Regions from separate parts of the Salinithrix halophila genome, predicted to be linked through region 2. Evidence: riboswitches for the same ligand, from Rfam matches in the RefSeq annotation. Region 2 holds a riboswitch; each other region holds the start of a gene.
The links. A riboswitch is a leader RNA that binds a small molecule or an ion and turns the genes downstream of it on or off. The one in region 2 is predicted to bind S-adenosylmethionine.

Region 1 (3,242 bases), on a different contig from region 2:
CCATCCGCGCGTAAAAGGGCGCCGCTCCAGCGATCAGGGGAATAGTGGCTGCCGTTGGTCCCAGGGTCGTACCCACCAGAAATTGCGCTACGGGGAAAAGAACGAGGACGAGGACGATAAAGGGAACCGCCCGGAATAGATTGACGACGGAAGCCACGATTTTTTGTAAGCCCTGTTGCTCCCAGATCTGGCCCCGATCCGTGATAACCAACAGGATTCCCAGCGGAATCCCAAAAAGAGCAGTGAAGAAGGTGGAAATCCCAACCATGTATACCGTCTCCCTCGTTGCTTGCCAGATGAGGTTCCAATCCACTTCATGAAACACCGACAGCCACCTCCGCTTCCGCTCCCAACGATCTCAATACCGTAACAATCCTATCGGCAGTCTCCCGATCTCCCTCCACACGGAGGGTCCAAGGTGTGGAAGGGTCAATGCCGCCGGCGAGGACATGGATTTGAAGTTGCCTTCGGTCGGCCTCCTTTCGGAGTTCCTCCCAAACATCTGATAATCCAGGGAAACGGCATTGCACCACGATACATGCAGAGGAATCCCTACCCTTGTCCTCAAAAGGAGTACTTTGTTCTTTTAATAAAGTTTGTCGGACAAACTGACGAGTAACCGGATGAGAAGGATTCCTGAAAATCTCCGACACTTCTCCCACCTCAATCATTCGACCGTCATCCATAACCCCCATCCGTCCACAAATCGCCTGAACCACACTCATTTCGTGGGTAATCAACAAAGTTGTGATCCCCGTATCCCGGTTGATTTCCTTTAAAAGTTGCAAAATGGAGCCCGTTGTTTCAGGATCCAGAGCAGACGTCGCTTCATCGCACAACAATACCTTGGGGTCGTTGGCCAAGGCGCGTGCGATGCCCACCCGTTGTTTCTGACCCCCAGAGAGCTGGGAGGGGTAGGCTTTGGCCCGGTCACTTAGTCCCACCCGCTCCAACAAATGATTAACCTTCTGGCGAATTTCTTCTTTCGAACGGCCCGCAACTTCCAGAGGGAATGCGACATTATCCCAAACGGTACGAGACCAGAGAAGGTTAAAATGTTGAAAAATCATCCCGATTTTGGTGCGTGCCTGACGAAGTTCCCTCTCTTTCAGTCGGGTAATTGACCAACCGTCCACCCAGACCTCACCGGAGTCAGGAGTTTCAAGGCCATTGACCAACCGTAAGAGTGTACTCTTACCAGCTCCGCTGCGTCCGATGATCCCGAAGATTTCCCCTTCATTCACTTCCAGGTTCACATCCTTCAAAGCAACGACAGGGATCGAACCGGACCGGGACGGATAAGTTTTTTGGATTTCTTTCAATTGAAGCATGTCCTTTCCACCGCCTTACCATAAAAAAATCCTTTCCGCCAGAAGCAGAAAGGATTTAAAAGTCGCCATCCTTTCTCTCATCTGCCAGAACGCACTTAAACGTCCTGCAGGAATTGGCACCTTTACCGCAAAACCTTGCTGTGCGGTCGGTTGCCGGGCTTCATCGGGCCAGTCCCTCCACCTCTCTGGATAAGAGAACATCATACATTCCGTATTTAAATGTCCGAGAACGATATTAGCATGCCGGATACCCAACGTCAATGGGGTAAAATTATCCATTAGATAACCAAGAAAATTTTCCACTGTTGTTTTTCAACGACCTTTCCCGGACATTACATTTCCTTTACAAATGGTTAACAGCCCACTATTCACCGGCAGTTTGCCGTATAATAATAATCACTAAGAGGTATCGGAGGTGCCCTGGATGAACTACACGGTTGTGGGAAAAACCTTCTGGTTGGGCATTTTCAACGCAGCTTTCATAAGCGTTCCTCTCTGGTTGCTTTTTTATCTGTCCCTGCGCTGGCTGGTTTCTTAATAGGAGACAGATGGAAAGGATACCTCTCGTTTGACCTGTGATTATAAGAGCGTACTAACGCCTCAAGAATATCGATAAAAAGGGTTGCCGGAATCACGGCAACCCTTTTACATGCTGTTTCGCTTTTAACGGGCTCCACTTCCTGAAAGGACCACCCATACAGTTCGATAAAGAATCTTCATGTCCAGGATCAAGGACTGCCGTTGGATATAATACATGTCCATGGAGAATTTCTCTTCTGGCGTGGCGTCATATCCACCGTTCACCTGCGCCCAGCCCGTTAATCCTGGTTTCACCATCAAACGCTGTTTAAATCCGGGGATTTCCTTGGAAAACTTTTCAGTAAAGACATCCCGTTCCGGTCGGGGGCCGATCAAGCTCATATCGCCCCGCATGATATTGATCAGTTGAGGCACCTCATCAATCCGGGTTTTGCGGATGAACCGTCCGACGCGGGTAACACGGGGATCATCTTTAGCTGCCCACTGGGGACCGTTTTTCTCTGCATCCGTCCGCATCGAGCGGAGTTTGATAACATGAAAACGGCGTCCGCCCAGCCCGACACGTTCCTGCTTATAGAAGACAGGGCCTTTGGATTCCAGTTTGATTGCGATCGCTGTCAACACCAGCACAGGGAGAGTAAAGAATAAAAGTCCGATCACAAAGGCGACCTCTAACCCCCGCTTGACAATCGGATACCAACCTGTCGTCGTGACTGGCAAACCTTTTGTTTGCGCTTGCGAATCGCTTTCGTAAGCCACTGCTTTTGAACGCATCCGCAAACCACTCCTGCCGTAATGAATAGTGAGGCTTCCCACCCGAAGGATTGCTTTTGTGAAGCACCGTCCGGGGGAAAGGACTTGAAATTCATTCTTCTCAACGTTCAACTGTTTATCAGTATACTGGAGAACGCCCAGTTTTACAATACATCAAACGTCTTCTTTTACAAGCACTTTACACCAATGTTACAGGAAACATATCCGACCCGCCTCAGCATAAAGCAGGGCGAGCCTATGGGAATCGGGATCGGGCCGTTTAATTCTCGGCCTTCATCCGGTAATAATCATACGTCCGTTGCAGACCAGTCTTCAGGTCAATCCGGGGGGTCCAGTTTAAAACCCTCATTACACGTTCATTATGGAAATAGCTATCTTTAATATCCCCTGGCCGTTCAGGGGAATACGCCGTCTCGACTTTCCTGCCCAAACACTCTTCGAGGACCCCAATCAATTCGTTCAGGGTCGTCCGTTTCCCCGTTCCGATGTTTAGGATCTCTCCGTCTCCTTGCTTGAGGGCGGATAGATTAGCCGTAGCGATGTCTTCAACATAGATGAAGTCTCGAGACTGCTCTCCATCCCCTTCGATACGGAACG
Region 2 (3,242 bases):
CCACGAAAGCAAGAATCTCCTGCGATGGATGAGAAGCCGCAGCGTGGTGGAGTCGAAGCTTATATCCGGATCAGTCGGGAGCGGGAAGGGGCTGAAACATTGGAAGCGCTGAAACGCCTCCTATTGTCTCACAAGGGGAAGACCCCCGTCCGCCTCTACTATGAATCCTCGGGGAAGGTGCTAGCTCTTCCTGCAACCAAGTACGGGATCCATCCGTCGGAAGAATGCAAAAGTCGTGTGGAGGATATCCTAGGTAAGCACTCTTTTCGATTGAAAGAGTCTCCCACCACCCGCACCTGATTCAAGCGGGTTACATAGGATGAATCACGACGGATCGAAGGAGAGGGTGGGTTCCCTTGTTTTATAATCATGTTGTCCGTCTCCTCTCCGAGCGGGGCGTCACCCTAGAGGATATCTCTGACATCGCTTATGAACTGCAACGTCCCTATCATAAACAGTTGGAGAAAAAACAGTGTCGGGATAGTGTTGAACAGGTATTGAAAAAGCGGGAAGTTCAACATGCCCTCATAACCGGAATCGCCTTGGATAGTTTGGCGGAGAGGAAGTGTTTGCCCGTACCCTTGCAACGGATGATGGAGGTGGACGAACCCCTTTACGGATTGGATGAAATTCTGGCCCTTTCCATTACCAATGTTTACGGCACCATCGGGCTGACTAGTTTTGGCTATCTGGACAAAACCAAACTGGGCGTTATCCGTCGGTTAAACAACCACAGTGGTCGGATTCATGTTTTCCTGGACGATCTCGTGGCCGGTGTCGCCGCCGCCGCTTCTGCGCGGATCGCCCATGAAAAACCAGACATGGAGCGATACCGAGCCGACCTTGCTCTCCATGAGGATGGGCCGGTGGAGAAGTCCATTGAATCAAAGGAATAGGAAAGACCTCGGGGAATTCTGTTGCTCCCGAGGTCTTTTGGTATCCATCAATGGGACAGGGTTTCCGGATGGCGGATTAAAATGTGTAAATCCGATCTAAAAACTAGGGAAAAAGGGTTGACTTCCCGCCTGTGAGGCACTAAACTAAATAGCAACACTTATCCAGAGAGGCGGAGGGATCTGGCCCTATGAAGCCCGGCAACCTGCATGGCCTGCAAGGCTGCAAGGTGCCAACTCCAGCAAAATGGGAACCATTTTGGAAGATAAGGTGATAGGATGAATAATTGCCTACCCAGTCTTTCCAAAATGGAAAGACTTTTTTTATGAAAAGGGGACGGTTCGGTGGCAAAAAAGGAATCGAGCGGTTTCGATACCATAGCGGAGCAAATCCGTCACATGCTGGACACGATGCAATACGGTTCGATTACGTTGGTGGTTCAGGACGGGAAAGTAATCCAGTTGGAAAAAAACGAAAAAATTCGAATCCGATAAAATAAAGGCGCTGACCAGACAAACTGGAGGCGGCCTGGCCCACTTGGGTTCAGGCCGTCTTTTTGGATATTGAACAAACTGGAGGAGGTGGTCCACTTGGGTGCCCGACTAACGTATGAGACCTGGGAAACCGTGGAGAAAAAGCCTGTTTTCCCTATCGGAGACCCGTTGAAAGGGAGCATGAGTGTTCTGAAGTGGGCCTTTGACCATTATGGAGAAGGCCTTGTCTACGCCTGTAGTTTTGGGGCGGAGGGGATGGTCCTTATCGATCTGATATCCCGGGTAAAACCAAATGCCAAAGTAGTTTTTCTCGATACGGATCTTCACTTCAAAGAGACATATGACGTGATTGAACAGGTGAAAAAGCGGTATCCCGATTTGCGTATTGACATGCTGGAACCGGATCTCACCCTGGAAGAACAGGCAAACCGCCATGGAGACGCCTTATGGGAACGGAATCCCAATCTGTGTTGTCACATTCGTAAGATTGTTCCCCTGGAACGGGCGCTTTCACAGGTGACGGCATGGATTTCCGGCCTTCGTCGGGATCAGTCCCCCACAAGGCGTTTCACCCAGTTCCTTAATCAAGATAGACGGTTTCAGGCAGTGAAGGTATGCCCGCTCATTCATTGGACCTGGGAGGATGTTTGGGATTACATCCGGGAGAAGGATCTTCCCTACAACCTCCTTCACGACCGCGGATATCCCAGCATCGGCTGCGACAAATGTACACGCCCGGTGGCCGAGGGAGAGGATTCCCGGGCAGGTAGGTGGACCGGTATTCAAAAGACGGAATGCGGTCTCCATGTTAATCCGTGACAAAGGTAAGGGGAAACCATGACGATCCTTTATGTTGGATACGCGGTAGCTTTCTTTTTCGCGATGAACATCGGAGCGAGCGGAGCGGCGGCCTCGATGGGTGTAGCTTACGGTGCCGGTGCCGTCAAGAGGCGTCTTGCCGCTTTGGCTTTGGCAGGTTTGGGGGTTTTTTTGGGAGCAGCCCTGGGCGGGGGAGAAGTAGCGAAGACGATCGGGTCAGGAATTATTCCCGGCTCGCTCATGACTATCAAGCTGGCTGTCATCATTCTATCAGCTGCCTGTCTCTCCCTGTTCATCGCCAACCTCCTCGGCATCCCCCTGTCCACGAGTGAAGTCACGGTTGGGGCGGTTGTAGGAGTGGGGGTGGCTTTCCAGGCGGTCTACCTATCCAAGCTGATTACCATCCTTCTCTTCTGGCTAGCGGTACCGGTGGTCGCTTTCCTGATGGCGTTGGTTGCTGGTTGGTTGATCCACTGGATACAGCGGCGCTTCCCCAGGCTTCGGGAGCGGAAGGTGCAACGATGGCTGGCCTTTCTTCTCTTATTCGCCGGTTTTATGGAAGCTTTCTCTGCCGGCATGAACAATGTGGCTAACGCCGTCGGTCCCCTTGTCGGGGCCAACCTCCTCTCTGTCTCCGACGGCATTTTCTACGGCGGTTTCTTCGTCGCCCTCGGGGCAATTCTTCTCGGAGGCAAGGTGTTGGAGACGAATGGGAAGAAGATCACCAATCTTTCCCTTCTGGAGGGAACCGCTGTTTCCGGAACGGGAGCAGGACTCGTGATCGGGGCATCGATGCTTGGAATTCCGGTGCCCCTCACCCAGATCACCACGTCGGCCATTATCGGGATCGGCACAGCTAAAAACGGATTTTCCCTTTGGCAAAAAAACGTGATCGCGCAGATGTTGAAAGTGTGGCTCGTCTCGCCGGTATTTTCCCTGGTTATCGCTTACGGGCTGGTGAAAGGGCTGGTTAACGTCGATCTCTGGTCCGTCATCGTTCTTACCAGTGTTTTTCTAGCAACGGCAGGCTCTATC
Region 3 (3,242 bases), on a different contig from region 2:
CCGGTTTTTTCCCGCGGAAACCTGGGGATTCTTCAGACAGACGGACCGGGGTAGTGTCCGGTTCCCGGGTCAACAGTTTTAGAGCAGCTGCTAGTAAGGTAACGGAATCGGTTTCCTGCAGCAGCTCTTCGGCCAACTCTTTATAGGGCTGGTAGCCGCCTTGTTCGACAAGGCTCATCAGCCTTTCCATCGTTAGTCGCTGCTGTCCTTCCATTGCGGCAGTTACGGAGGGAATTGGCTGACGTGCCATCTTCTTCTTGGTGATCCGTTCGATCGACTTGAGGTGACCGATTTCCCGTGATGTGACGAAGGTGACGGCCAACCCTTCATTCCCAGCCCGTCCCGTCCGACCAATCCGATGTACGTAGCTTTCCGGATCCTGGGGGATGTCAAAGTTATAGACATGGGTTACACCGCTGATATCGAGGCCACGAGCCGCCACGTCCGTCGCTACCAGAATGTCGATCGTTCCTTCCTTGAACTGACGCATAACCGTATCCCGCCGCGCCTGGGTAAGGTCACCGTGGATGCCTTCTGCGGAGTACCCCCGCTTATTAAGCCCCTCTGCCAGTTCGTCGACTCGCCTTTTTGTCCGACCGAAAACAATCGCGAGGTCCGGTGATTGGATGTCCAGCAGGCGGCAGAGGATATCGAACTTGTGCCGTTGGGGGACTTCCATGTACTGTTGTTGGATGTTGGGCATGGTCACTTCTTTCGCTTTCACCCGGATTAACTCGGGATCCTTCATAAACGAAGTGGCCAAGCGGCGGATCGGTTCGGGCATGGTGGCGGAAAAGAGAAGGGTCTGGCGGGTTTCCGGCACCTGTTTCAGAATTTCTTCGATATCATCGATGAAACCCATGTTGAGCATCTCGTCCGCTTCATCCAGCACTGCTAGTTTCACATGATCCATGCGAATGGTCCGACGGCGAAGGTGATCCAAGAAACGCCCCGGTGTTCCAACAATGATATGAGGCCGTTTCTTCAAGGAACGGATCTGTCGGTTGATGTCTTGGCCACCGTAAACAGGCAGGGTGCGAATCCCTTTGAATTGCCCAATCTTATTCAATTCCTCCGCCACCTGAACGGCCAGTTCCCGCGTCGGGGTGATGACGATTCCTTGGACTTTGTCTTGTTCCGTATCAGCTTTCTCCACCAATGGGATACCGAAAGCAGCTGTTTTCCCAGTCCCGGTCTGAGCTTGTCCAATCAAGTCTTTTCCGTTCAGCGCCACGGGAAGAGCTTGGGCCTGGATCGGGGTAGCCTCTTCAAACCCCATGTCGCTGATGGCCCGAACGACCTGGTGATCCAATTCTAATTCATAAAAGGTGATCAATCGCTTAAACTCCTTTTTTCGCCCCATGAAGGGGACGGATGATTTTTCGACTTTAATAGACGTCATTCCTATTGTTGACCTATCCCATCATAACCAGTCCCCCGATATAGCGAAAGCTCTTTTTGAAAAAAGGTTCGTGCTTTTCTTTCCAGGAAAGGTATTCGGTCCATGTGTTTAATTCCGCTTTCTGGAAAAAGAGGGTGTACCTACAGATCCAGTAAAAGTTCCTCCAGGTATCTGCCGGTTGACAATTGCGTTGGAATTCCCTATAGTTAAGAAAATTGGCGGTTTATAACCGAACAAAATTATAGGATTCTCTTATCGAGAGTGGTGGAGGGACTGGCCCGATGAAGCCCGGCAACCTACCCCGCGAAGTCGCGGCGGTGTGGTGCCAATTCCTGCAGAGAAATTCTCTGGCGGATGAGAGAGGGTACAGTACACTCAACCTTTCATCGACAGAGATGAAAGGTTTTTTGATTATCAAAAGGGATGGTGGATATGGCTCAGACACTGGAAAAGAAGAAGCCGCTTGTACAGCGATTGGAAGAGAAAATCCTCATCCTGGACGGGGCGATGGGGACCCAATTACAGGAAGCAAACCTTTCCCCGGAAGACTTCGGGGGGGAAGAATATGACGGCTGTAACGAAAATCTCAACCTGACCCGCCCCGATGTGATCCGTCGCATCCACGAAAATTATCTGGAGGCAGGGGCCGACATCATTGAAACCAATACGTTCGGTGCCACGGCCCTTGTCTTGGCGGAGTATGGTCTTGAGGAGAAGGCGCTAGAGATCAACCGGGTGGCGGCACAATTGGCTGTGGAAGCCGTGAGGAAGTATTCCACACCGGAACATCCCCGCTACGCCGCCGGTGCACTGGGGCCAACGACCAAGACCCTATCTGTTACCGGAGGGACCACCTTCGATGAGCTGATTGATAACTACCAGGAACAGACGGTGGGACTGATTGAGGGGGGAGTCGATGCACTCCTGTTGGAGACTTCCCAGGATACGCTCAATGTGAAGGCGGCTGGCATCGGGATCCGACAGGCTTTTGAACAAACGAGTACAAATCTTCCTCTGCTGATCTCTGGAACGATCGAACCGATGGGGACGATGCTGGCGGGGCAGAATGTAGAGGCTTTTTACCTCTCCATTCAGCATTTGAAACCTCTTACTGTTGGACTCAACTGCGCTACGGGCCCCGAATTTATGCGAGATCATCTCCGGACATTGGCCGGTATGGCCGAATGCGGGGTTAGTTGTTATCCCAACGCGGGCTTGCCTGATGAGGATGGCAACTACCATGAAACCCCTCGGGGGCTGGCGCAAAAACTGGCTGGATTTGCGGATCAGGGTTGGCTGAATATGGCCGGCGGCTGTTGTGGGACGACTCCGGAACACATCCGAGCACTGTCAGAGGCATTGGCAGAGAAATCTCCTCGCCGGCGAAGCGTCGAGCCGCTCACCGCGGTATCAGGGATTGAGCCCCTTTACCTAGAGGCGGACAACCGACCGGTGCTGGTCGGGGAGAGGACCAACGTGATCGGGTCGAAGAAATTTCGAGATCTGATCAAGGAAGGGAAGTATGAGGACGCATCGGAAATCGCCCGCCGTCAGGTAAAAGGGGGCGCCCAGGTTATCGATGTCTGCCTTGCCGACCCGGATCGGGACGAAGCCGAGGATATGGTGAAATTCCTCGATTTTGCCGTTCGCAAGGTAAAGGTGCCTTTGATGATCGATTCCACCGACCATGAAGTGATTGAACAATCCCTGAAGTACTCCCAGGGAAAAGCGATCATCAACTCGATCAACCTGGAGGACGGGGAGGAGCGCTTCACCGAGGTGGTTCCCCTCATTCATCGGTACGGAGCCGCTGTCGTCGTCGGTACCATCGATGAAGAAG
Region 4 (3,242 bases), on a different contig from region 2:
GGGAATCACCTTGATTCCGGGCAGCATCGGGCCGAACCCGCGCTTATATTCTTCACTGGAGGAGAGGGAAACGGCGGCCATCGTACGACCGTGGAAATTTTCCTCGCAGACGATGATTTCAGCCTGGTCGGCAGGTACCTTTTTTACATCGTAGGCCCAGCGGCGTACTGCCTTGATTGCTGTTTCCACCGCTTCGGCTCCGGTGTTCATCGGAAGGACGAGATCTTTGCCTGTGAGGGCAGCGACACGTTCGTAAAATAGACCCAGTTGATCGTTGTGGAAGGCACGGGAAGTCAAGGTGACCTTTTCTGCCTGGTCCTTCAGTGCCCGGATCAATTTGGGATGGCAATGACCGTGGTTCAATGCCGAATAAGCGCTAAGCATATCCATATAGCGATTGCCGTCCGCGTCTTCTACCCAGACCCCCTCCGCTTTGGCGATGACGATAGGAAGGGGATGATAGTTGCGGGCACCATGTTGGTCGGTCAGATTGATGAGGGTTTGATTCTTAGACATCGGCTCCACTCCTTCGGGGGTTTGCTCGATCATGGCAGAAATATGATTGATAGCGGTATTCTCTCCTCAAATATAACACCGCCTGCCCCTGGTTCATAGGCTTCTGGGTAAAACGGATCAAAATGTATTCGCATACATAAATATGAATTCTGAAAACACCAGAGAAAGTGATCTTCGCGGCGGCTGACACACCGATGCAGGGGCGCGGAGCCGGATTTCCGACTTCGTGCCAGATGTCCCTCCCGCAATATGGGGTTAGTCCGCTCCGTCCCTTCCGACTCCAACCAGTAGCGTGATGCTGGTTGGATACTTGCTGAGTGGCTGGTGCCAACAGACTCTCTGCCGGAAACCGGTTTATTTTTTGCGATGTGGTGGAAGCACTTGTCAACAAGCTGATCTTCTTGAGTTTCGTGATTTCAAGGTTTTAATCGCCTTTTTTGGCTCTTGTTCCTTTTTGTGTGGGAAGGGTTGACGCCCCCGAAAGACCCCGGTATAATAAAACACAAGTTTCAGACGGAAATTAAATCAAGAATTCTTGTAACACTCTTATCAAGAGCGGCGGAGGGACGAGCCCGATGAAGCCCGGCAACCCCGGTTGAGACCGGAAGGTGCCAATTCTTGCAGAGACCTGCTGGTTTCTGAGAGATAAGAGGAGGGACTTGCGATCCAACCTCTTCTCTTGATAAAGGGAAGAGGTTTTTTATTGCTGAAGGAGCACGAATTTTCGGGAACTGAAGACGGGAGCGGATATGGTATGGAGGGTTGGATATGCATCAAGAGACAAAACTAGCGCAAATCGGAAAAAGCCGATGTCGTACCACGGGAGCGATCAGCTGTCCGGTCTATTACTCCACAGCTTATGAACATCCGGCATTGGGACAGTCGACGGGTTTTGATTATACCCGGACGGCCAACCCGACGCGAGTGGTTCTAGAGGAAGCGATCGCCGATCTGGAGGGAGGAGACAGAGGGTTTGCCTGTAGCTCCGGGATGGCCGCGATCCAGACGTTGATGGGACTTTTTTCCCGGGGAGATCATCTGATTGTTTCTTTGGATCTTTACGGAGGGACATACCGGCTGTTCGAGGAAGTGCTGACCCGTTACGGGCTCTCCTTCAGCTACGTCGATCTGCGGGATTTAGAAGCGATCCGGAAGGCGGCTTGTCCTGAAACCCGTGGGATTTTCATTGAGTCCCCCACCAACCCTCTGATGCGAGTAACCGATATCCAGGCCGTCTGCGAACTGGCCACGGCCCAGGGATGGCTCTCCATTGTGGATAATACCTTTATGACACCCTATTTTCAGCAACCGCTGGAGCTGGGAGCGGACTTGGTCGTTCACTCCGCGACCAAATACTTAGGAGGCCACAATGATGTCTTGGCAGGGCTGATTGTCAGCCGGGGCACAGAACTGTCGGAAAAAGTATTCGCCCTTCACAACTCTATCGGGGCGGTATTGGGGCCCCAGGATGCTTGGCTGTTGATGCGGGGAATGAAAACCCTGGCTCTGCGGATGGAGAAGCATCAGGAAAATGCTCTTGCCCTCACCCAGTTTCTGCGGGAACATCCGGCGGTAGAAGATGTTTTCTATCCGACACGCGACCCTCTGGATCGCAAGGTACAAGAAGCTCAAGCGAGGGGGTACGGCGGGATGCTTTCCTTCCGGTTGAAGGACTCCTCTTTGGTTCCGGAACTCTTGGCATCCTTGAAGCTAATCTCCTTCGCCGAAAGCCTGGGGGGCGTGGAAAGCTTGATTACGTACCCTTCCACTCAGACCCATGCGGACATTCCAGAAGCGATCCGGCACCGGGTAGGGGTTTGCGACAAACTGCTCCGCCTCTCTGTTGGGATCGAAAATCTGGGTGACTTGATTGACGACCTGTCCGGGGCGCTGAAGCAAGCAAGTATACAGACGTCTCTCTACTCCAAAGAGGAAAGGGTGTGACACGCGATGAAATTTGGAACGCGCCTTTTGCACAATGGGAATGAAATCGATCCGATAACCGGCGCTGCCAGCATACCGCTCTATCAGGCATCCACCTTTCATCAGGCGGACATCGATTCTCCCGGTGAGTTTGATTATGCCCGCTCGGGGAACCCGACTCGGCGGGCCTTGGAACAGACCATCGCTGAACTGGAGGGGGGGGCTGGAGGTTCAGCCTTTTCTTCCGGGATGGCCGCGATTTCCAGTGTCTTTTTCCTTTTCTCTTCTGGTGATCACCTCGTAGTTTCCAACGATTTGTATGGCGGTACGTTTCGGGTGTTGACCCAGGTGTTGCCCCGGATGGGCATTGAATCATCTTTCGTGGATACCACCGATCTAGCACAGGTGGAAGCGGCGATCCGCCCCAATACAAAAGCCCTCTATATTGAAACACCCTCGAACCCTACCCTCAAGGTGACCGATCTTAGGGGCGCGGCGGCAATCGCCCGGGATCATGGGCTGTTGACCATCGTGGATAACACGTTTATGACTCCCTGTTACCAGCGTCCGCTGGAGTTGGGTGCGGATATTGTGGTCCACTCCGCCACCAAATTTATCGGCGGTCATAGCGACGTGGTCTCCGGGCTGGTAGTGGCAAGAGAAAAGGAGACGGCGGAACGAATTAGCGGTTTGCAGAATGCTCTTGGCTCCATCTTGGGTGTTCAGGATTCCTGGCTGACGATGCGGGGGCTGAAGACCCTGAAGGCACGGATGGATGCCTCCACCGCTTCCGCAGCCAAAAT

Region 1: another riboswitch for S-adenosylmethionine. It lies ahead of ACFOUO_RS11310 (methionine ABC transporter ATP-binding protein); the one in region 2 lies ahead of ACFOUO_RS03025 (YezD family protein).
Region 3: another riboswitch for S-adenosylmethionine. It lies ahead of metH (methionine synthase); the one in region 2 lies ahead of ACFOUO_RS03025 (YezD family protein).
Region 4: another riboswitch for S-adenosylmethionine. It lies ahead of ACFOUO_RS08115 (aminotransferase class I/II-fold pyridoxal phosphate-dependent enzyme); the one in region 2 lies ahead of ACFOUO_RS03025 (YezD family protein).

The regions. Positions count from the first base shown of each region.
Region 1 covers NZ_JBHSAP010000015.1:216,309-219,550, reverse strand. The annotation lists gene ACFOUO_RS11315 (methionine ABC transporter permease) at 1-325, opposite strand, end outside; gene ACFOUO_RS11310 (methionine ABC transporter ATP-binding protein) at 315-1,331, opposite strand; SAM riboswitch class I at 1,406-1,527, opposite strand; gene ACFOUO_RS11305 (sugar transferase) at 1,995-2,645, opposite strand; gene ACFOUO_RS11300 (NAD-dependent epimerase/dehydratase family protein) at 2,905-3,242, opposite strand, start outside.
Region 2 covers NZ_JBHSAP010000007.1:170,567-173,808, reverse strand. The annotation lists gene ACFOUO_RS03035 (DNA polymerase III subunit alpha) at 1-300, shown strand, start outside; gene ACFOUO_RS03030 (phosphatidylglycerophosphatase A family protein) at 357-896, shown strand; SAM riboswitch class I at 1,052-1,166, shown strand; gene ACFOUO_RS03025 (YezD family protein) at 1,272-1,388, shown strand; gene ACFOUO_RS03020 (phosphoadenylyl-sulfate reductase) at 1,485-2,207, shown strand; gene ACFOUO_RS03015 (inorganic phosphate transporter) at 2,226-3,242, shown strand, end outside.
Region 3 covers NZ_JBHSAP010000015.1:392,648-395,889, forward strand. The annotation lists partial or broken gene ACFOUO_RS12155 (DEAD/DEAH box helicase) at 1-1,336, opposite strand, end outside; SAM riboswitch class I at 1,652-1,763, shown strand; gene metH (methionine synthase) at 1,835-3,242, shown strand, end outside.
Region 4 covers NZ_JBHSAP010000009.1:374,517-377,758, reverse strand. The annotation lists gene ACFOUO_RS08120 (ornithine--oxo-acid transaminase) at 1-516, opposite strand, end outside; SAM riboswitch class I at 1,060-1,168, shown strand; gene ACFOUO_RS08115 (aminotransferase class I/II-fold pyridoxal phosphate-dependent enzyme) at 1,285-2,460, shown strand; gene ACFOUO_RS08110 (aminotransferase class I/II-fold pyridoxal phosphate-dependent enzyme) at 2,467-3,242, shown strand, end outside.